DNA from 4 places in the Streptomyces parvus genome. Region 3 is predicted to be linked to each of the others. Evidence: riboswitches for the same ligand, from Rfam matches in the RefSeq annotation. Region 3 holds a riboswitch; each other region holds the start of a gene.
The links. Region 3 has a riboswitch for cyclic di-AMP ahead of RNL97_RS31485 (transglycosylase SLT domain-containing protein). Riboswitches for the same ligand answer to the same signal wherever they lie in the genome.

Region 1 (4,733 bases), 1.4 Mb from region 3:
CGTGCTCGGTCTGGGCGCGCAGGGCGGCGAGGAGATCGTGCTCGCGTCCGACGCGGACGACGCCGAGGCCGCTCTGGACCGGCTGGCGAAGCTGGTCGCCGAGGGCCTGGAAGAGCTTCCGGAGACCGTCTGACCCCTCCGACTCCGGTCCGTCCGGATTCGACCCGCGCGAGAGCCGTGACCCGGTGAAGGGATCACGGCTCTTTCGTTTCCGCGAAGGATTCGGGAAAGATCCGCACCTCGCCAATGCGGGCAGCGTGAAATGGTGCCCCGGAATTACTTCCCTCTTTGTATACGGTGTTTCTGTTAATGCCGGACGCCCGCAGTGTTTACGCCGTGTTGCGAACTTCTCACCGGGGGGACGGGGGCGGTGCGACGCCCCGGGAGATCCGGGCGGCGGAGCCGGTGCTCGGCGGTGGAGCGTTCCGCGTGCTGGGCGGTGAGCGCCCTCGCCCGTTCCGCGTCGCCGCGCGCCACCGCGTCCACGATCGCGCCGCGCTCGGCCCAGGAGTCGACCGGACGGGCCGGCTGCTCGACCGCGTACATCCAGGCGATCTTGTGCCGGAGCTGGGTGAGCAGCGCGATGAGCCCGGGGCTGCCTGAGGCCTGCGCGAGGGTCTCGTGGAACCAGCCGCCCAGCGAGCGCAAGTCCTCGCCCTCGCCCCGGCGGGCCCGTTCCTGGCCCAGTCTGACCAGACCGCGAAGCACCTTCAGGTGGGCTTCGGTGCGGCGCTGGGCGGCGCGGGCCGCGCCCAGCGGCTCCAGGAGCATCCGCACCTCCAGAAGGTCGGCGGCCTCCTGGACGGTGGGCTCGGCCACGCAGGCGCCGGCGTGTCTGCGGGTGACCACGAACCCCTCGGACTCCAGGGTGCGCAGCGCCTCGCGGACCGGGACGCGGGAGACCCCGTAGCGGCGTGCCAGCAACTCCTCGGTGAGGCGGCTGCCACGCTCGTAGACACCGGAGACGATGTCGTCACGGATTGCCGTGCATACCGAATGCGCGGGAATGCGCATATCCGAACCTCCGCCTTGATCCCCGCGAAACGCGGCCGCCCGACGTCTGTTCCGTGACTCTATGACAATCCGGCGGAATTTCCGATGGCAGGCCGGAATCCAGGGATATCTTCACGCGGGAATTACCGAAGGCCCCGGCGGGTGCCGGGGCCTTCGGACGGTGGGTCGCGCGCGGCGGGTCAGACGTTCAGACCGTGGGAGCGCAGGTAGGCGACGGGGTCCATGTCGGAGCCGTAGTCGGGGGTGGTGCGGGCCTCGAAGTGCAGGTGCGGGCCGGTGGAGTTGCCGGTGGAGCCGGAGAGGCCGATCTGCTGGCCGGAGGAGACGCTCTGGCCGACGGAGACGCCGATCGACGAGAGGTGGCCGTACTGGGTGTAGGTGCCGTCCGCCATCCGGAGCACGATGTTGTTGCCGTACGCGCCGCCCCAGCCGGCCTCGACGACCGTGCCGGCGCCGACCGCGACGACGGAACTGCCGGAGGCGGCCTGGAAGTCCACGCCGGAGTGGCTGCCGGAGGACCAGAGGGAGCCGCCGGTGTTGTAGCCGGTGGTGACGTGGGAGCCGGCGACCGGGAGGTGGAAGGCGTTCAGCCGGGCGCGCTCGGCGGCGCGGGCGGCACGGGCCTCCTCCTCGCGGACCTCCTCGGCACGGGCCTCGGCCTCGGCCTTCGCCTTGGCCTTGGCGGCCTTCTCGCGGGCCTCGGCGGCTGCCTTGGCCTTCGCCTTCGCGACCGCGTCGGCCTGCCGCTCCTGGGCGCGGGCCTGAGCGTCGATCTGCTCGGCGAGGGTGGCGTCGACGGAGAGGGCCTGGGCGAGGCCGGTGTCGGCGACCTTGGCGGCCTCGGTGTCAGCGGCGAGCGCCGGGGAGGACAGCGAGCCGAGGACTCCGGTGGTGGCCAGGGCCGCGATGCCGGCGGCCTGGGCGCTGCGACGCGTGAGGCGGCTCGGGGCACGGTGCTTCCCGGTGGCACGGGTGAACGCCATGGAGGGGCTGGTTCCTTTCCTTCCTTCTCGCCTACCGGGTTAGCTGACGGGTTCGGAGCAGGAAGGTCTCCTACGGATCCCCGCGCCGGTTCGCGGCACGGGCCTCCGATTCACCCCAGGGACTGCGTGGGTCCCCGGCTCCCCAGGCTCGCGCCTGACGGGGACTCGGCGATGACTGCCCGGCGCCGCGGCTGCGGCATACGGGTGACGGACAGCCGGGCCGACGCTAGGCGGGGCGGCTTCCCATCACCAAACGGATAAGGGGATTTGTCGTGCATCCCACAGGGCAGACAGGCAACCACCCCACCAAAGGTGGTGAAGCGGACTAAACAGGCAAAAACACAGGACCCCGACGAAGTCTCTTCCGTCGGGGTCCTGTTCACGGCAGTGGGTCGCACGGTGGCGGCCGTGCTCCGCGGCGGTGTCAGCCGGTGACGACGGTCACCTCTCCGATACCGAGGGCCTTCACCGGCTCCGCGATCCGCGCGGCGTCCCCCACGAGGACCGTGACCAGCCGGTCGACCGGGAAGGCGTTGACCACGGCGGCGGTCGCCTCCACGGTGCCCGTCTCGGCGAGCCGGGCGTAGAGGTGGGCCTGGTAGTCGTCGGGGAGGTGCTGCTCGACCTGGTCGGCCAGCGTGCTGGCGACGGAGGCGGCGGTCTCGAACTTCAGCGGGGCGACGCCCACCAGGTTCTGCACGGCCGTCTCGCGCTCGGCGTCGGTCAGCCCCTCGGCGGCGAGCGTCCGCAGGACCTTCCAGAGGTCGTCCAGGGCCGGTCCGGTGGACTCGGTGTCCACCGAGCCGCTGATCGCGAGCATCGCCGCGCCGCCCGAGTCGGGGCCGGAGGAGCGCAGCACCTGGGCGAAGGCGCGCACGCCGTAGGTGTAGCCCTTCTCCTCGCGCAGCACCCGGTCCAGCCGGGAGGTGAGGGTCCCGCCCAGGCAGTACGTGCCGAGCACCTGCGCGGGCCACACGCGCTCGTGCCGGTCGGCGCCGATGCGGCCGATCAGCAGCTGGGTCTGGACCGCGCCGGGACGGTCCACGATGACCACGCGGCCGGTGTCGTCCGCGGTGATGGGCGGCACCGGGCGGGCCTGGGCGGTGTTGCCCGACCAGTCGCCGAGGGTCTCCGCCAGCAGCGCGTCCAGGTCGATGCCGGTCAGGTCGCCGACGATCACGGCCGTCGCGGTGGACGGGCGGACGTGGGCGTCGAAGAAGGCGCGCACGGCGGCCTGGTCGATCCGCCGGACCGTCTCCTCGGTGCCCAGGCGCGGCCGGGACATCCGGGCGGTGGCCGGGAACAGCTCCTTGGAGAGCTGCTTGGCGGCGCGCCGGGACGGGTTGGCCTGCTCGTGCGGGATCTCGTCGAGGCGGTTGCCCACCAGTCGCTCGATCTCGCTCTCGACGAAGGCGGGGGCACGCAGCGCCTCGGCGACCAGTCCGAGCGCCTTGGCCAGCCGGGAGGCCGGGACCTCCAGGGAGACCCGGACGCCGGGGTGGTCGGCGTGCGCGTCGAGCGTGGCGCCGCAGCGCTCCAACTCGGCGGCGAACTCCTCGGCGCTGTGCTTGTCGGTGCCCTCGGAGAGCGCCCGCGACATGATCGTGGCCACGCCGTCCAGGCCCTCGGGCTCGGCCTCCAGCGGCGCGTCCAGGAAGATCTCCACGGCGACGACCTGCTGGCCGGGGCGGTGGCAGCGCAGCACGGTCAGCCCATTGGGCAGAGCGCCGCGCTCGGGCGCCGGGAAGGCCCAGGGGCGGGCCGTGCCGGGCGTGGGCTGCGGGTGGAACTCCATGGCTACTCCAGTCACGGCGGCGTCGCTCACTTGGCCGCCCCCTCGTGCGCGTCGGTGCCCTCTTCGCCCTCGGCGGCCTCGTCGGCCGGCTCGATGGGCTCGTAGACCAGCACCGCCCGGTTGTCGGGGCGCAGGGCCGCCTCGGCGGCCGCGCGCACCTCCTCCGCGGTGACGTCCAGGACGCGGCCCACCGCGGTCAGGGCGAGCTGTGGGTCGCCGAACAGGACCGCGTAACGGCACAGTTCGTCGGCGCGGCCGGCGACCGTGCCGAGCCGGTCGAGCCACTCGCGCTCCAACTGCGCCTGGGCCCGCTCCATTTCCTCGGGGGTGGGCCCCTCGGCGGCGAACCGGGCCAGCTCCTCGTCGACGGCGGCCTCGATCGTCTCCACCTCGACGCCGCCGGAGGTCTTCACGTCCAACCAGCCCAGCGAGGGCGCCCCGGCGAGCCGCAGCAGGCCGAAGCCCGCCGCCACGGCCGTACGGTCTCGGCGGACCAGGCGGTTGTGCAGCCGGGAGGACTCCCCGCCGCCCAGCACGGTCAGCGCCAGGTCCGCGGCGTCGCAGGCGCGGGTGCCGTCGTGCGGAAGGCGGTAGGCGGCCATCAGGGCACGCGCCGGGACCTCCTCGTGGACCACTTCGCGCAGCTGCTCGCCGATGATCTCGGGCAGTGTCCCGTCGCGCGGCGGCTGCTTGCCGTCGTGGGAGGGGATGGAGCCGAAGTACTTCTCGATCCAGGCGAGGGTCTGCTCGGGATCGATGTCGCCGACCACCGAGAGCACCGCGTTGTTGGGCGCGTAGTACGTACGGAAGAACGCGCGGGCGTCCTCCAGCGTGGCCGCGTCCAGGTCGGCCATGGAGCCGATGGGGGTGTGGTGGTAGGGGTGGCCCTCGGGGTAGGAGAGGGCGGTCAGCTTCTCGAACGCGGTGCCGTAGGGCACGTT
Region 2 (4,733 bases), 580 kb from region 3:
AGACCGCGGCCCAGCGGGCCGGGCTCTCCCCGGCCCATCTCTCCCGGCTGGAGACCGGCCGCAGGCAGCCCTCGCTGCCGATGCTGCTGGGGCTCGCCCGCATCTACGGTACGACGGTCTCCGAGCTGCTCGGCGAGCAGCCGCCCGAACGGGACGCGATCATCCGCGGCGGCGGCTTCGAGGGGGCCAAGGCCGACGGCTGGATGTACCGGCAGGCGGGCGGCTCCGGCCGCGCCATGCAGGCGCTGCGGGTACGCGTCCCGTACGGCGCCCAGGGCGACCTGGTCCGGGTCCACCCCGGCGAGGAGTGGCTGTACGTCCTGGAAGGCCGGCTGCGGGTCGGGCTCGGCGACGCCGTCCACGACCTCGAACCCGGCGACAGTGCCCACTTCGACTCGCTCACCCCGCACCGGATCGCGGCCGTCGACCGCTGCGGCGCGGAGCTGCTCTTCGTCCACTCCCTGTTGCAGAGCCCCGCCGCCGAACTCTGCCTCGGCAGCGGATTGCACCCGCGCTGACCGGCCGTTCCCGCCGGCTCCACCCTTCACTCCACCGGCCGCGAGGCCGACAGAGAGGACCGTCATGTCCGATTCCGAGCACTATGACCCGCTGGGCCCCGGACGCCGCGCGAACGAGGACCCGCAGGAGAAGCGGATGCCGCGCGGCGTCATCATCCGGCTCTTCGCCTATCTGGTGGCGGGCCACATCGTCGCTGGCTTCCTCTACCTGCTCTTCGTGGTGGCCGGGAGCAAGTGACGCGCCGTCCCGGGGCGAACTGTCACCGGAGGGGTCAGCCCGCGTCGAGCAGCCGCTCGCGCAGCCGCTCCCGGGTCTCGGGGGAGATCTTCAGCCCCTCGGACAGATAGCGGTCCGTCGTTCCCCAGTTCTCCTCGATGGCCGCGAAGGCCGCCGCGAGGTAGGCGGGCCGCGCCCCGAACAGCGGGTCCAGCAGCTCCAGCACCTCGGGCGACATGCCGGCTCCGGACGGATCGGAGCGCTTCACCTTGTACCGGCGGTGGAGATCGTTGGACTTGAGGTAGTCCTCCTCGATCGCCTCTCGTACGACGCCGACCGCGAGCAGGGCGACCGCGATCGAGAGGCCGGCCCGGTCCTTGCCCGCCGCGCAGTGCATCAGCGCCGGGACGCTGTCCTCGGCCAGGGCGTGCAGGACCCGGCTGTGCTCGGCGGTGCGGTCCTCGATCGTCGCGCGGTACATCCGGATCATGCGGTCGACGCCCTTGCCGCCCGCTAGGACCGAACGCAGCTGCTCGATGTTGCCGCTGCCCACCAGCCGCCAGAACTCCGCGCCGTCGGCCGGGTCCGAGAGCGGAATGCTGACATTGCGGACACCGGCCAGCTCGATGTCGTAACCGTCGAGCCGGTGGTCGGCGGAGTGGCGGAAGTCGAAGATCGTGTGCAGTCCCAGCCCGTCGAGGAAGGCCGCGTCCTCGGCGGTGGCGTGCGCCAGATGGCCACTGCGGTAGAGCCGGCCGAAGGCGGTGCGCCGCCCGTCCGTCGTGGGGAGCCCGCCCACATCGCGGAAGTTGCGGACTCCGGTCAGCACGGTCTCTGTCGGCGGGACCTGCGGCACCTGCTGGGTCACGGGGGCTCCTGGGATCTCGGGCGTCGGCGCGGCTCTCCGGCGAGGGCGCTCCCGTGACGATACGACATCGATTCGACGGAAAATCATCACGGCCGCCTCCCCGGCGACGGGTGCCGGGGAGGGTGGGCTGACCCGGTGTCAGGAGCGCCGCTCGCGACATGTCCGTATTGGTGCATTTCGCAGAACATGCCCCGCTAATGGGGGAGATGGGATTTCGGAGGTGAGCGGGATCATATCCGTGACGGTCCGTGGTGAGCGCACCGTCGAGCTTTCCCGTTGCCCGTACGGAAATCCAAGATCCGTGATCCACGGAGTGTGACGGGAAATCCGGAGCGATATCGAATCGATGATTCCGCCGCGCAACCGATGGCTTGTTCCGCCCGTCCCGACCGGTTTACGGTCACCGTCAATCCGGACGGATCGCCTAATCCTGCCGCCGCCCGGAATTCGCACCCACCCACTCACGTGTGGCAGGAGCGGGGGAACCAGGTAAGCCGCCGATCCGGAGATCCGGACCGGCTAGGGGTGAAGTCGCCGCAACGCGACCGGGCATCTCCAGCCCGAACCCGACAGCTCACCTCGCAGGCGCCGGAGAGGAACTTCCCCATGCCCGAAAAGGGTAAGCACCGTCGTCCGAAGTCCGGCCCGATCTCCCGCGGCTTCCTCGCCGCAGGGACCGGCGGCGCCGCACTCGCCCTCCCGCTCATCGGCGCCACCGGCGCGAACGCCGCGGGCCAGGCCGCCCCGGCCGCCAAGCCGGCCGTCGCCTCGGTCGCAGCCGCGCACACCGCTCCGGCCGCGTCGAAGGCCGCCCCGAAGACGTACGCCGTGGTCGCCGGCGACTACCTGTCGAAGATCGCCGCCGAACACCAGCTCAAGGGCGGGTGGGAGAAGCTCTACCAGGACAACCGCTCCACCGTCGGCGACAACCCCAGCCTGATCCACCCGGGCATGAAGCTGACCCTCGGCGCCAAGGGCTCCGCCCCGGCCGAGAAGTCCGCCGCCCCCAAGGCCGCCCCGAAGAAGGCCGAACCGGCACCGAAGGCCGCGCCGAAGGAAGCCCCCAAGGGCGACACCATCTCCGCCGACGACTCCGAGAGCTCCGGCGCCTCCGCGCAGACCGGCTCCTCCGAGGCCGCCGGCTCCGGCTGGTCCGCCCCGCTGGCCAACGCCAACGTCACCACCCAGTACCGCGCTTCCGGCGCCAGTTGGTCCAGCGGTTACCACACCGGTTCGGACTTCCAGGCCGCCTCCGGCACCCCCGTCCTCGCCATCGGTCCGGGTACCGTCGTCTCGGCCGGCAACAGCGGCTCGTACGGCAACGAGGTCGTCATCAAGCACGAGGACGGCATGTACTCCCAGTACGCCCACCAGTCCTCGCTGAACGTCTCGGTCGGCCAGAGCGTCACCGGCGGCCAGCAGATCGGCCTCTCCGGCTCCACCGGCAACTCCACCGGCCCGCACCTGCACTTCGAGGTCCGCACCGGCCCGAGCTACGGTTCGGACGTCGACCCGATCGCCTACCTGCGTCAGCACGGCGTCTCCGTCTGACCGATCGGCGACGAGAAGTGTCCGAGAGGCGGTGCGCGGCGGCGCACCGCCCCTCGCTTTATTCCGGGTTTACCGAAAACTGACCGGGTGGTCTATCTCACCACCCGTCAACCCCGTATTACGGTCGCGTAGGTCACATCGGACGATGCAGGATAAGTCCTTGTGGCAGACGATTCGAGAAACAACCAGCAGCACACCATCGGGTCGTACGCGGCGATCGGCGACAGTTTCACCGAGGGCGTCGGCGACCCCGGCCCCGACGGGACCTTCGTCGGCTGGGCGGACCGCTTCGCGGTGCTCCTCGCCGACCGGCTCCCGGCCCCCGATCCGGCCGGCCCCGAGGACGCCCCGTACGAGGACTCCCCGCACGGGGACTTCCGCTACGCCAATCTCGCCGTGCGCGGACGCCTCCTCGACCAGATCGTGGAGGAACAGGTCCCGCGCGCCAAGGAACTGGCCCCCGACCTGGTCAGCTTCTGCGCGGGCGGCAACGACATCATCCGGCCCGGCACCGACCCCGACGATCTCGCCGAGCGCTTCGAGCGGGCCGTCGCCGATCTGAGCAACGCCGTCGGCACGGTCATGGTCACCACCGGCTTCGACACCCGGGGCGTTCCGGTGCTGCGCCACATGCGCGGCAAGATCGCCACCTACAACGTCCACCTGCGGGCCATCGCCGACCGCTACCAGTGCCCCGTGCTGGACCTGTGGTCGCTGCGCTCGGTCCAGGACCGCCGCGCGTGGGACGCCGACCGGCTGCACCTGTCGCCCGAGGGCCACACCCGCGTCGCGCTCCGCGCCGCCCAGATCCTCGGCCACGAGGTGCCCGCCGATCCCGACCAGCCCTGGCCGCCGCAGGCCCAGCGCAGGCCCTTCGACGCGCGGCGCGACAACATCCAGTGGGCCCGCGAGTACCTGGTGCCCTGGATCGGCCGACGGCTGCGCGGCGAGTCCTCCGGCGACCACGTCGCGGCCAAGCGCCCGGACCTGCTGCCGCTGTAGCAGGCCCCTCAGGGCTCCAGCAGGGGAAGGGCACGCCGGGACGGGTCCGGCACGACGAGCCCGTCCGGCGGCGTGCCCGTGCCGTACCCGGCCGGTATCCGCTCCAGGACACCGCCGGCGAACACGTCGTACAGCGGCAGCGACTCCAGATGCACATAGCCGATGTGGCAGTCGCACACGGCGAGCGGACACGCCCGCGGGCCGAGCGCCCGCCGGTAGCTGCCGTCGTAGAGATTGCCCAGCTCCGCCTTGACGAAGTGACAGCGCCGCACCGTACCGTCCCCGTCCACCGAGATCACCGACTCGCCCGTCCGGCAGGGCAGTCCCGCCGAGTGGTGCGGATCGCGGCTGTAGGGGAACAGCGGATCCAGCTCCGTCCAGCGCGCCGCCTCCTCATCGGTGTACGAGCGCCCCTCGGCGGCGTTCACCCAGAGATAGACCGCGTCCGGCAGCTGGGCCCGCAGCCGCCGCGCCTCGTCGAGATGCTCGTCGAACCCCACCACCCCCACGCTGTAGCGGATGCCCTTCGCCGACAGGTCCCGGCATTTGCCCAGAAAACGGTCGTACGGGGTCTGCC
Region 3 (4,733 bases):
TCCGGCTGTGTCTCCATCACGACGTACGGCGCGGTGGCGAACGACGGGCTCGACGACACGGCCGCCATCCAGCGCGCGGTGACGGCCAACCAGAACGGCCGGATCGACTGCGTCTGGATCCCGGCGGGCCAGTGGCGCCAGGAGCAGAAGATCCTCACCGACGACCCGCTCGACCGGGGCCAGTGGAACCAGGTCGGCATCCGGGACGTGACGATCCGGGGCGCGGGCATGTGGCACTCCCAGCTCTACACGCTGACCCCGCCGCATGAAGCGGGCGGTATCAACCACCCGCACGAGGGCAACTTCGGTTTCGACATCGACGAGAACACGCAAATCTCCGACATCGCCATATTCGGTTCGGGCACGATCCGCGGCGGTGACGGCAACCACGAGGGCGGCGTCGCGCTCAACGGCCGGTTCGGCAAGGACACGAAGATCAGCAATGTCTGGATCGAGCACGCCAACGTGGGTGTCTGGGCCGGCCGCGACTTCGACAACATCCAGGAGCTGTGGAACCCGGGCGACGGCGTCGAGTTCACCGGCATGCGGATCCGCAACACGTACGCGGACGGCATCAACTTCGCCAACGGCACCCGGAACTCCACGGTCTACAACTCATCGTTCCGCAACACCGGCGACGACGCGCTCGCCGTCTGGTCCAGCAAGTACGTCAAGGACCAGACCGTCGACATCGGCCACGACAACAGCTTCCGCAACAACACCATCCAGCTCCCGTGGCGCGCCAACGGCATCGCGATCTACGGCGGTCACGGCAACAAGATCGAGAACAACCTGATCTCCGACACCATGAACTACCCGGCCATCATGCTGGCGACCGACCACGATCCGCTGCCCTTCTCCGGGCAGACGCTGATCGCCAACAACGGCCTGTACCGCACCGGCGGAGCCTTCTGGAACGAGGACCAGGAGTTCGGTGCGATCACCCTCTTCCCGCAGAATCTGCCGATCCCCGGAGTCACGATCCGCGACACGGACATCGTCGACTCCACCTACGACGGCATCCAGTTCAAGACGGGTGGCGGCCTGATGCCGGACGTCAAGATCCAGAACGTGCGGATCGACTCGTCCAACAACGGCTCCGGCATCCTCGCGATGGGCGGCGCACGCGGCAATGCGACGCTCACCGACGTGACGATCACCGACTCGCGCGACGACCATGTGCTGATCGAGCCGGGTTCGCAGTTCACGATCTCCGGCACCCCGAACGGCGCCCGCGCGAAGCGCTGAACGACCTGACCGGCTCCCGGGCCGGCGGATCCCCCGCCGGCCCGGGAACACCCTTTGCCCCGGGGATTCGGTGGGGTCACAACTCTGGGAAGTGCAAGGCCCCGGAGCTACCCTCCGCGCATGATTCCCACGGTTGTCTGGGGTACCGGCAACGTCGGCCGCGCGGCGGTCCGCGCCGTCGAGGCCCCTCCGGCACTGACGCTCGCCGCCGTCCTCGTGCACGGTCCCGCCAAGGTCGGCCGCGACGCGGGCGAACTCGGCGGTCTCGGGCACCCGCTCGGGGTCGCGGCCACCGACGGCATCGGCGCCGTCCTGGCCTCCCGCCCCCGGGCGGTGGTCTACACGGCGTCCGGCGACATCCGTCCCGATGACGCCCTGGCCGACATCGGCCGGGCGATCCGGGCCGGTGCGGTGGTCGTCACGCCCTCCCGGGGGACGTGCCCGACGATCGCCGCGGCTCCCAGAAAAGAACCTGTTCCAGTGATGAATCTTCGACGCGAAACACCCTTGGCCCCGCTGTCCTGCATGTCATTGTCGTTCATGTGACGTCCCTCACTCTCCGCAGAGTGCAACAGGTTCTCCTGCGGTTCGCGAGGTAAGTACACGAGAAACTCGGGGGTAACTTCCCGGCGACACCCCGGGACCACGAAGGGGCCCCGGACCGTGCGGTCCGGGGCCCCTTCGTGCTGTGCGGTCGCGCAGGGATCAGTAGGCGCCGAAGACGTTGTCGATCGAGCCGTAGCGGTCCGCCGCGTAGTTGCACGCGGCCGTGATGTTGGCGACCGGGTCGTAGCTGTCGGTCGAGGTGCCGGGCACGTGGTAGGCCTGGAACGTCGGGTCGATGACCTGGAGCAGCCCCTTGGACGGGGTGCCCTTGACCGCGTTGGAGTCCCAGTTGTTGATGGCGGCCGGGTTGCCGGAGGACTCGCGCATGATGTTGCGGTGGATGCCCTCGTAGGTGCCGGGGATGCCCTGCTCCGCCATGATCGCCAGCGATTCCCGGATCCAGCCGTCGAGGTCGTTCGTGTAGGTGACGACCTTCTTCTCGGCGGCCGGAGCGGCCTTTGCCACGGGGGCGGCGTTGATGCGCTCCGAACGGTCGGCGCGGTCCGCCGAAGCGCCGCGCGCGGCGGACGGAGAAGCCTTGGAGGTCTTACCGTCCGACGAGGCATCGGACGTGACTCCGATGTCCAGCTTGATACCCGGGTGAATGAGATCGGGATTCGATCCGATGATCTTCCGGTTTCCTTCGTACAGCTTCTTCCAGCCGCCGCTGACGGAATGCTCGCGAGCGATCTTGGAAAGCGTTTCGCCGGCCATCACGGAATGCTTGGCGGGGGCGGCCTTCGCGGCGGGATTCGCCTGGGCGACCACCGCGGCGGGCGCCACGGCCTGCGCCGCGGCGGCGGGGGCAGGAGCGGCGAAGGCGCTGGTGGCACCGATCACCGGGAGGGCGAGAACGGCTCCACCGGTGGTCACGGCGGCGAGGCCGCGGCCGAGCGAGATGGACTTGGGACGACGGTGCTTACCCAGTGCGGGCATGGGGGATTTCCTCTCCGGCGCCTGCGAGGTGAGCTGTCGGGTTCAGACGGGAGATGTCTGGCCGCACGGTCGTGCGACTTCACCCCAAGCCGTTCCGGTTACGGATCGGCGGCTTACCTGGGTCCCCCGCTCCTGCCGTACGTGAGTGGGTTTCGGATTCCCGGACGGCGGCAGGATTCGGCGTTCCATCCGGATTGACGGTGACCGTAGGCGAGAAACATCGGACGGAACAAGCCCTGCATTCCCGATTTCCCTTTCCGCGCATGATCGAATAGCGGAATTGCCGGATCGGGCCGCGCCGTCACGGCGTCAACTTTCCTCGCGCAGAAGGGAACCGATACGTCCGCTTCGGCGTCCGCCCTCTTGGACGTGACGCTCACCACTCCCTCGCGGCGATGGCGAAATTGCGCCTAAGCAAATGCCCCGGTAACCCTAATAAGCCCTTTATTGACCATGAGCCCCATAGGGGCCAAATCGACCATATCGGTAGAACAAAACGGGCCGATCGGGCACTCCAGGCGGGGTCGGCCGAAGGGCCCGCCCGGCGATCGCTTACGGTGTGAGGTGGAGACTAGTAAGCCAACCCTTACCTCCGACGTACGCTGTACCTGCCCGCGTTCGCCCGCCCCGAAGGATCACCACGCCATGACACGCCCCGTCCGCGTCGCCATTGTCGGAGCCGGCCCCGCCGGTATCTACGCTGCGGACGCGCTGCTCAAATCCGAGGTCTGCCAGGACCCGGGGGTCTCCATCGACCTCTTCGAGCGCATGCCCGCCCCCTTCGGTCTCATCCGCTACGGGGTGGCCCCCGACCACCCGCGGATCAAGGGCATCGTGAAAGCCCTGCACCAGGTGCTGGACAAGCCCCAGATACGGCTCTTCGGGAACGTCGGCTACCCGCACGACATCGGCCTGGACGACCTGCGGTCGTTCTACGACGCGGTGATCTTCTCGACCGGCGCCGAGGCCGACCGCGCGCTCGACATCCCCGGCATCGAACTGGACGGCTCCTACGGCGCGGCCGAGTTCGTCTCCTGGTACGACGGGCACCCCGAGGTCCCGCGCACCTGGCCGCTCACCGCGGAGAAGGTCGCCGTGCTCGGCGTCGGGAACGTGGCCCTGGACGTGGCCCGGGTCCTGGCCAAGACGGCCGACGAACTGCTGCCCACCGAGATCCCGGACAACGTCTACCAGGGTCTCAAGCAGAACAAGGCGCTGGAGGTGCATGTGTTCGGGCGGCGTGGGCCGGCGCAGGCCAAGTTCAGCCCGATGGAGCTGCGGGAGCTGGACCACTCCCCCCACATCGAGGTCATCGTCAACCCCGAGGACATCGAGTACGACGAGGGCTCCATCGCGACCCGCCGCGAGAACAAGCAGGCCAACATGGTCGCGCAGACCCTGGAGAACTGGGCGATCCGCGACGTCGGCGACCGCCCGCACAAGCTGTTCCTGCACTTCTTCGAGTCCCCGGTCGAGATCCTCGGCGAGGACGGCAAGGTCACCGCGCTGCGCACCGAGCGCACCGAGCTGGACGGCACCGGAAACGTCCGGGGTACCGGCCGGTTCACCGACTGGGACGTGCAGAGCGTCTACCGTGCCGTCGGCTACTACTCCGAGGAGCTGCCCAAGCTCCCCTTCGACGTCACCTCCGGCACCGTCCCGCACGAGGCGGGCCGGGTCATCGCCGGGGACGAGCACATGGCCTCGGTCTACGTCACCGGCTGGATCAAGCGCGGCCCGATCGGTCTGATCGGACACACCAAGGGCGACGCCAACGAGACGGTCGCCTGCGTCCTGGAGGACCGTGCCGCCGGCCGTCTGCCCGAGCCGGCGACGCCCGCCCCGGAGGCCGTCGAGGCGTTCCTGGAGGACCGGGGCGTCCGCTACACGACCTGGGAGGGCTGGCACAAGCTGGACGCCCACGAGCAGGCGCTGGGTGCGGC
Region 4 (4,733 bases), 4.1 Mb from region 3:
GACGGCGTCCAGGGTCTCGGTCAGCGAACCGATCTGGTTGACCTTGACGAGCAGGGCGTTGGCGGAGCCCTCCTCGATGCCGCGGGCCAGGCGCTCGGGGTTGGTGACGAAGAGGTCGTCGCCGACGATCTGCACCTTGGCGCCGATGCGGTCGGTGATGACCTTCCAGCCGGCCCAGTCGTCCTCGTACAGCGGGTCCTCGATGGAGACCAGCGGGTACGCGGAGACGAGCTCCTCGTAGTACTCGGTCATCTCGGCGGCCGAGCGGGACTTGCCCTCGAACTCGTAGACGCCGTCCTTGTAGAACTCGGACGCGGCGACGTCGAGCGCGAGCGCGATGTCGCGGCCCGGGACGTAACCGGCCTCCTTGATGGCCTCGACGATGAGGTCCAGGGCGGCGCGGTTGGACTCCAGGTTCGGGGCGAAGCCGCCCTCGTCGCCGAGTCCGGTGGACAGGCCCTTGGTCTTGAGGACCTTCTTCAGCGTGTGGTAGATCTCCGCGCCCCAGCGCAGGGCCTCGGAGAAGGACTCCGCGCCGATCGGGGCGATCATGAACTCCTGGATGTCCACATTGGAGTCGGCGTGCGAGCCGCCGTTCAGGATGTTCATCATCGGAACGGGCAGCAGGTGCGCGTTCGGGCCGCCGAGGTAGCGGAAGAGCGGCAGGTCGGACGCCTCGGAAGCGGCGTGCGCGACGGCCAGCGAGACGCCGAGGATGGCGTTCGCGCCGAGCGAGGCCTTGTTCTCGGTGGCGTCCAGGTCGAACATCGCCTGGTCGATGAGGCGCTGCTCGGTGGCGTCGTACCCGACGAGCTCCGGGCCGATCTGCTCGATGACGGCGAGGACGGCCTTCTCGACGCCCTTGCCCTGGTAGCGGTTGGGGTCACCGTCGCGAAGCTCGATGGCCTCGAACGCACCGGTGGAGGCGCCGGACGGAACGGCAGCACGGCCCGTGCTGCCGTCGTCGAGGCCAACCTCGACCTCGACCGTGGGGTTGCCCCGGGAGTCGAGGATTTCCCTGGCTACGACGACGTCGATGGACGGCACGAGGCATCTCCTTCTGGGATCTGACACTGGTTGTGCAGGGTCACTGTGGCCTTGCGACCCGAGCCTATCCGCCCCGGCCGCGTCAGTCGGCCGACCGCCCGCCTCCTGGGACGAAAAAGGACCCAAGGGCCTGCATATCGGGGCAGAACTCTAGAAATCTACTGAGTGGTAACAACAAGAGGTGAACGCATACGGGTCCCCGGACACCCGCCGCCCACGAAGAACCCGGCCCGGCGCGCTGGGGGGAAGAGCGCGCCGGGCCGGGAAGCCGTGCGAGGGAGAGTGCCGCCGGACGCTCTCCCTCCGGGGAGGAGAGACGGCGATTACTTCAGGTGGAGCTGCTGACCCGGGAAGATCAGGTTCGCGTCCTCGACGATGTCGTCGTTGAGCTTGAAGAGCTTGCTCCAGCCGCCCTTGACGTCTTCCTTCTGAGCGATCTTGCTCAGGGTGTCGCCGACCTCGACCTTGTACTCGCCGTCGCCCTTCTTGACCTTGTCGCCGGTCGGGGTGGTGACGGTCTTCTTGCTCTCGGCCTTGGGGGCCTCGCGCTGCTCGCTGCGCGTGGTGGGCTGCTCCGCCCGGCGCTCGGGCTGCGCCTGCTCGGGCTTGCTCTCGGACTGGCCGGAGCCGCCGGGGTTCACGCCCGGGTCCACACCGTCGTTGGTGAGGCCGCCGGCGCCGGCGCAGGCCCAGGCACCCGGGCCCTGCATGTCGAGAAGCTTCTCGGCGGTGGCGATCTGCTGGTCCTTGGAGGCCAGGTCGGCGCGCGCGGCGTACTGCGTACCACCGGCGGCGGCCCAGCTCGACTGCGAGAACTGCAGCCCGCCGTAGTAGCCGTTGCCGGTGTTGATGGACCAGTTACCGCCGGACTCGCACTGGGCGACGGCGTCCCAGGTCTCGACGGAGGCGGCGGAAGCGTTGGTCGCGCCCATCAGCGGGACGGCGACGGCGGCACCGGCGACACCCGCGAGGGTGGCGATACGGACGGCCTTGGACGGGCGGCGGTGCTTGCCCTTGCTGTTCAGCAGCATGGAACGAATCTCCTCACCGACGCCTACGAGGTGAGCTGTCGGGTTCGGGCTGATGAGTTGCCCGGCCGTGCGTCCTTGCGCACGGCTTCACCCCTAGCCGGTCCCGTACGTCCCCTCGGAGGGGGCCGTGCGGACCCGGCGGCCTACCTGGGTCCCCCGCTCCTGCCTACGGCGCTTACGCGTCTGTTCCCTTCGACCGACGGCAGGATTCGGCGTGACGGTCGACGGGGCCCGCGGTGCGAGCGGCTTCGACCGTAAACACAGGCAACCCCGACATTCAAAGATGGACATAGGGGGCAATCAACCCGAACTCGCGGTGGTCGGTGGGTCGTTTCCGCAGGTCGGGGGTGATGTGTACGGATGAGCCGGAAGAGATGCGTGAGTTGAAGCAAAGAGACCCATGTCTCACTTACGCAAAGTGGACATAGGCCTCTTAACTGCCTCTACTTTCGGGGCTTTTTCCCGAATTGGATCAGTTGGCGGCAGGCTCCTCGACGGGCCCCTCGGCACCTTTCGGCGCGGCCTGACCGGCCGCCTGATCCAGGCCCAGATCCAGGTTCTGGCCGGGCAGGATCAGGTCCGGGTCGGAGCCCAGGAGGTCCTTGTTGGTCTCGTACAGACCGGACCAGCCGCCGGGCAGCTCCTGGGCATCCGCGATCGCCCAGAGGTTGTCGCCGGGCTGCACCGTGTACGCGCCGGCGGTCGCCGCGCCGCCGCCCCGGGCGTCGCCGTCGCCCCGTGAGGCGTGCCGGCCGGATCCGCGCGGGCCGTCCCCCTGACCCGCTCCGGCCTCCTCGGGCGCGGGGGTGCCGCGGTGTTTGCCGCCCTGGCTCTTCGAGGCGTCGGGGGCGGTGGAGGGGCCGGTGGCGTCGGGGGTGCCGGAGGACGGCGGGGTGGAGGGCGTCACCGAGGAGTCGGGAGCCCCGCCGCCCCTCTCCGCGTCACCGCTGCCGCCCTTGTCCGTCGGGTCGCCCTTCTCACCCTTGCTCTCATCACCCTTGCCGGACTCATCGACTTCACCGGACTCGCCGGATTCACCCGCTTCGTCCGGTACGTCCGCCTCGTCGGTCGGGGTGGACGTCGGGTCGGGGGCCGGCGAGGTGCCCGGGTCGACGCCCGGCAGACTGCCGTCCACCGCGAGGCCCGAGATCACCGCGCAGCTCGGCCACGCCTTGGGGCCCTGGTCGTCCAGGACCTTTTCGGCGACGGAGATCTGCTGCGACCGGCTGGCGAGGTCGGCGCGGGGCGCGAACTCCGTGCCGCCGTACGCCGACCAGGTCTCCTGCGAGAACTGGAGGCCGCCGTAGTAGCCGTTGCCGAGGTCGGCGCTCCACATTCCGCCGCTCTCGCACTCCGCGACCCGGTCCCAGGTGCCGGCGTCGGCGGCGGTCGCGCCGCTCGCACCGAGCAGCGGGATGGCGATGGCCGATCCCGTCACCCCTGCGGCGACGACGAGGGCGGGTGCCTGGCGAGGGCGGCGGTGTCTGCCGTTCGCGGAGCCCATGGGTATGCCTTCCGTGCGACTGACGAGCGAGTGACCTGAGCGCCGCGCAGCAGGATTCCCTGCCTGCGTCGGCACACAAGTGACGCGTGAGCAACGTGCGACCGACGCGTCGAACCGTGAACCTAGCGGGACTCGAACGTGTGTCACAAGTCGATGCAGCGCAGATCACGTGAAAGTCACAGAGTTGACAGCGTGTCACTTTTTTCGGAACGGATTCCCGGTTCGAAGGCCACCGGAAGGGTGCGCAGTCCGCGCATGATGAGCCCGCCGCGCCAGCGCAGATCGGCAGGTTCTTCCGCAAGTCGCAGGTCGGGAAGGCGTCTCAGGAGCGTGGCCAGCGCGGTCTGCCCTTCGAGGCGGGCCAACGGCGCCCCCAGGCAGTAGTGGATGCCGTGGCCGTAGCCGAGGTGCTGATTGTCACGCCGTGCAAGGTCGAGCGTGTCCGGATCCGTGAACCGTTCGGGGTCCCGGTCGGCCGCCGCGAGCACCACCAGCACGGGGTCCCCGGCGGCGATCTCCTCGCCGCCCAGGGTCAGCGGCTCGGTGGCGTACCGCCAGGTCGCCATCTCGACCGGCCCGTCGAACCGGAGCAGTTCCTCGATCCCCGTCGTCAGCAGGGCGCTCCGCCCCGGGTCCGGGGACGCCGCGAGGGAGGCCTCCAGCCGGGCGCGCTGCTCGGGGTGGCGCAGCAGGGCGTAGGTCCCGTTGCCGATCAGATTGACCGTGGTCTCGAACCCGGCGAACAAGAGGATGAACGCCATCGCGGCCGCCTCGTTCTCCGTGAGGTGCTCGCCGTGGTCGCTGGCCCGGATGAGCCCCGAGATCAGGTCGTCCCCGGGATTCTCCCTTTTGCGGTGGATGAGTTCGGCGAGATAGCCGCGCATCTTCTTCACCGACCGGGCGACCCCGCCGCGCGGCCCGCCCCCGTGCCGGATCATCATGCCAGCCCAGTCCCGGAAGTCGTCCTGGTCCTCGCGGGGGACGCCGAGCAGGTCGCAGATGGCGTAGATGGGGAGCGGGAAGGCGAAGTCATGGATCAGGTCGGCCTTGCCCTCCTCGATGAACCCGTCGATGAGCCGGTCCGTCAGCTCCTGCACGCGGGGCGCGAACTCCGCGACCCGGCGCGGGGTGAACGCCTTGGACACGAGCCG

Region 1: another riboswitch for cyclic di-AMP. It lies ahead of RNL97_RS25455 (M23 family metallopeptidase); the one in region 3 lies ahead of RNL97_RS31485 (transglycosylase SLT domain-containing protein).
Region 2: another riboswitch for cyclic di-AMP. It lies ahead of RNL97_RS28900 (M23 family metallopeptidase); the one in region 3 lies ahead of RNL97_RS31485 (transglycosylase SLT domain-containing protein).
Region 4: another riboswitch for cyclic di-AMP. It lies ahead of RNL97_RS12740 (LysM peptidoglycan-binding domain-containing protein); the one in region 3 lies ahead of RNL97_RS31485 (transglycosylase SLT domain-containing protein).

Annotation. Positions count from the first base shown of each region.
Region 1 is NZ_CP135079.1:5,425,884-5,430,616, reverse strand. Features, by position in the region: gene RNL97_RS25465 (HPr family phosphocarrier protein) at 1-133, shown strand, start outside; gene RNL97_RS25460 (GntR family transcriptional regulator) at 307-1,014, opposite strand; gene RNL97_RS25455 (M23 family metallopeptidase) at 1,194-1,997, opposite strand; cyclic di-AMP (ydaO/yuaA leader) riboswitch at 2,012-2,178, opposite strand; gene RNL97_RS25450 (M16 family metallopeptidase) at 2,422-3,792, opposite strand; gene RNL97_RS25445 (M16 family metallopeptidase) at 3,819-4,733, opposite strand, start outside.
Region 2 is NZ_CP135079.1:6,210,510-6,215,242, forward strand. Features, by position in the region: gene RNL97_RS28885 (helix-turn-helix domain-containing protein) at 1-518, shown strand, start outside; gene RNL97_RS28890 (DUF6126 family protein) at 583-756, shown strand; gene RNL97_RS28895 (tyrosine-protein phosphatase) at 791-1,603, opposite strand; cyclic di-AMP (ydaO/yuaA leader) riboswitch at 2,048-2,206, shown strand; gene RNL97_RS28900 (M23 family metallopeptidase) at 2,210-3,154, shown strand; gene RNL97_RS28905 (SGNH/GDSL hydrolase family protein) at 3,317-4,156, shown strand; gene RNL97_RS28910 (STM4011 family radical SAM protein) at 4,165-4,733, opposite strand, start outside.
Region 3 is NZ_CP135079.1:6,789,289-6,794,021, reverse strand. Features, by position in the region: gene RNL97_RS31495 (CARDB domain-containing protein) at 1-1,248, shown strand, start outside; partial or broken gene RNL97_RS31490 (dihydrodipicolinate reductase) at 1,369-1,677, shown strand; gene RNL97_RS31485 (transglycosylase SLT domain-containing protein) at 1,954-2,790, opposite strand; cyclic di-AMP (ydaO/yuaA leader) riboswitch at 2,794-2,952, opposite strand; gene RNL97_RS31480 (FAD-dependent oxidoreductase) at 3,436-4,733, shown strand, end outside.
Region 4 is NZ_CP135079.1:2,644,285-2,649,017, forward strand. Features, by position in the region: gene eno (phosphopyruvate hydratase) at 1-1,047, opposite strand, end outside; gene RNL97_RS12740 (LysM peptidoglycan-binding domain-containing protein) at 1,371-2,078, opposite strand; cyclic di-AMP (ydaO/yuaA leader) riboswitch at 2,084-2,262, opposite strand; gene RNL97_RS12745 (transglycosylase family protein) at 2,551-3,582, opposite strand; gene RNL97_RS12750 (cytochrome P450 family protein) at 3,759-4,733, opposite strand, start outside.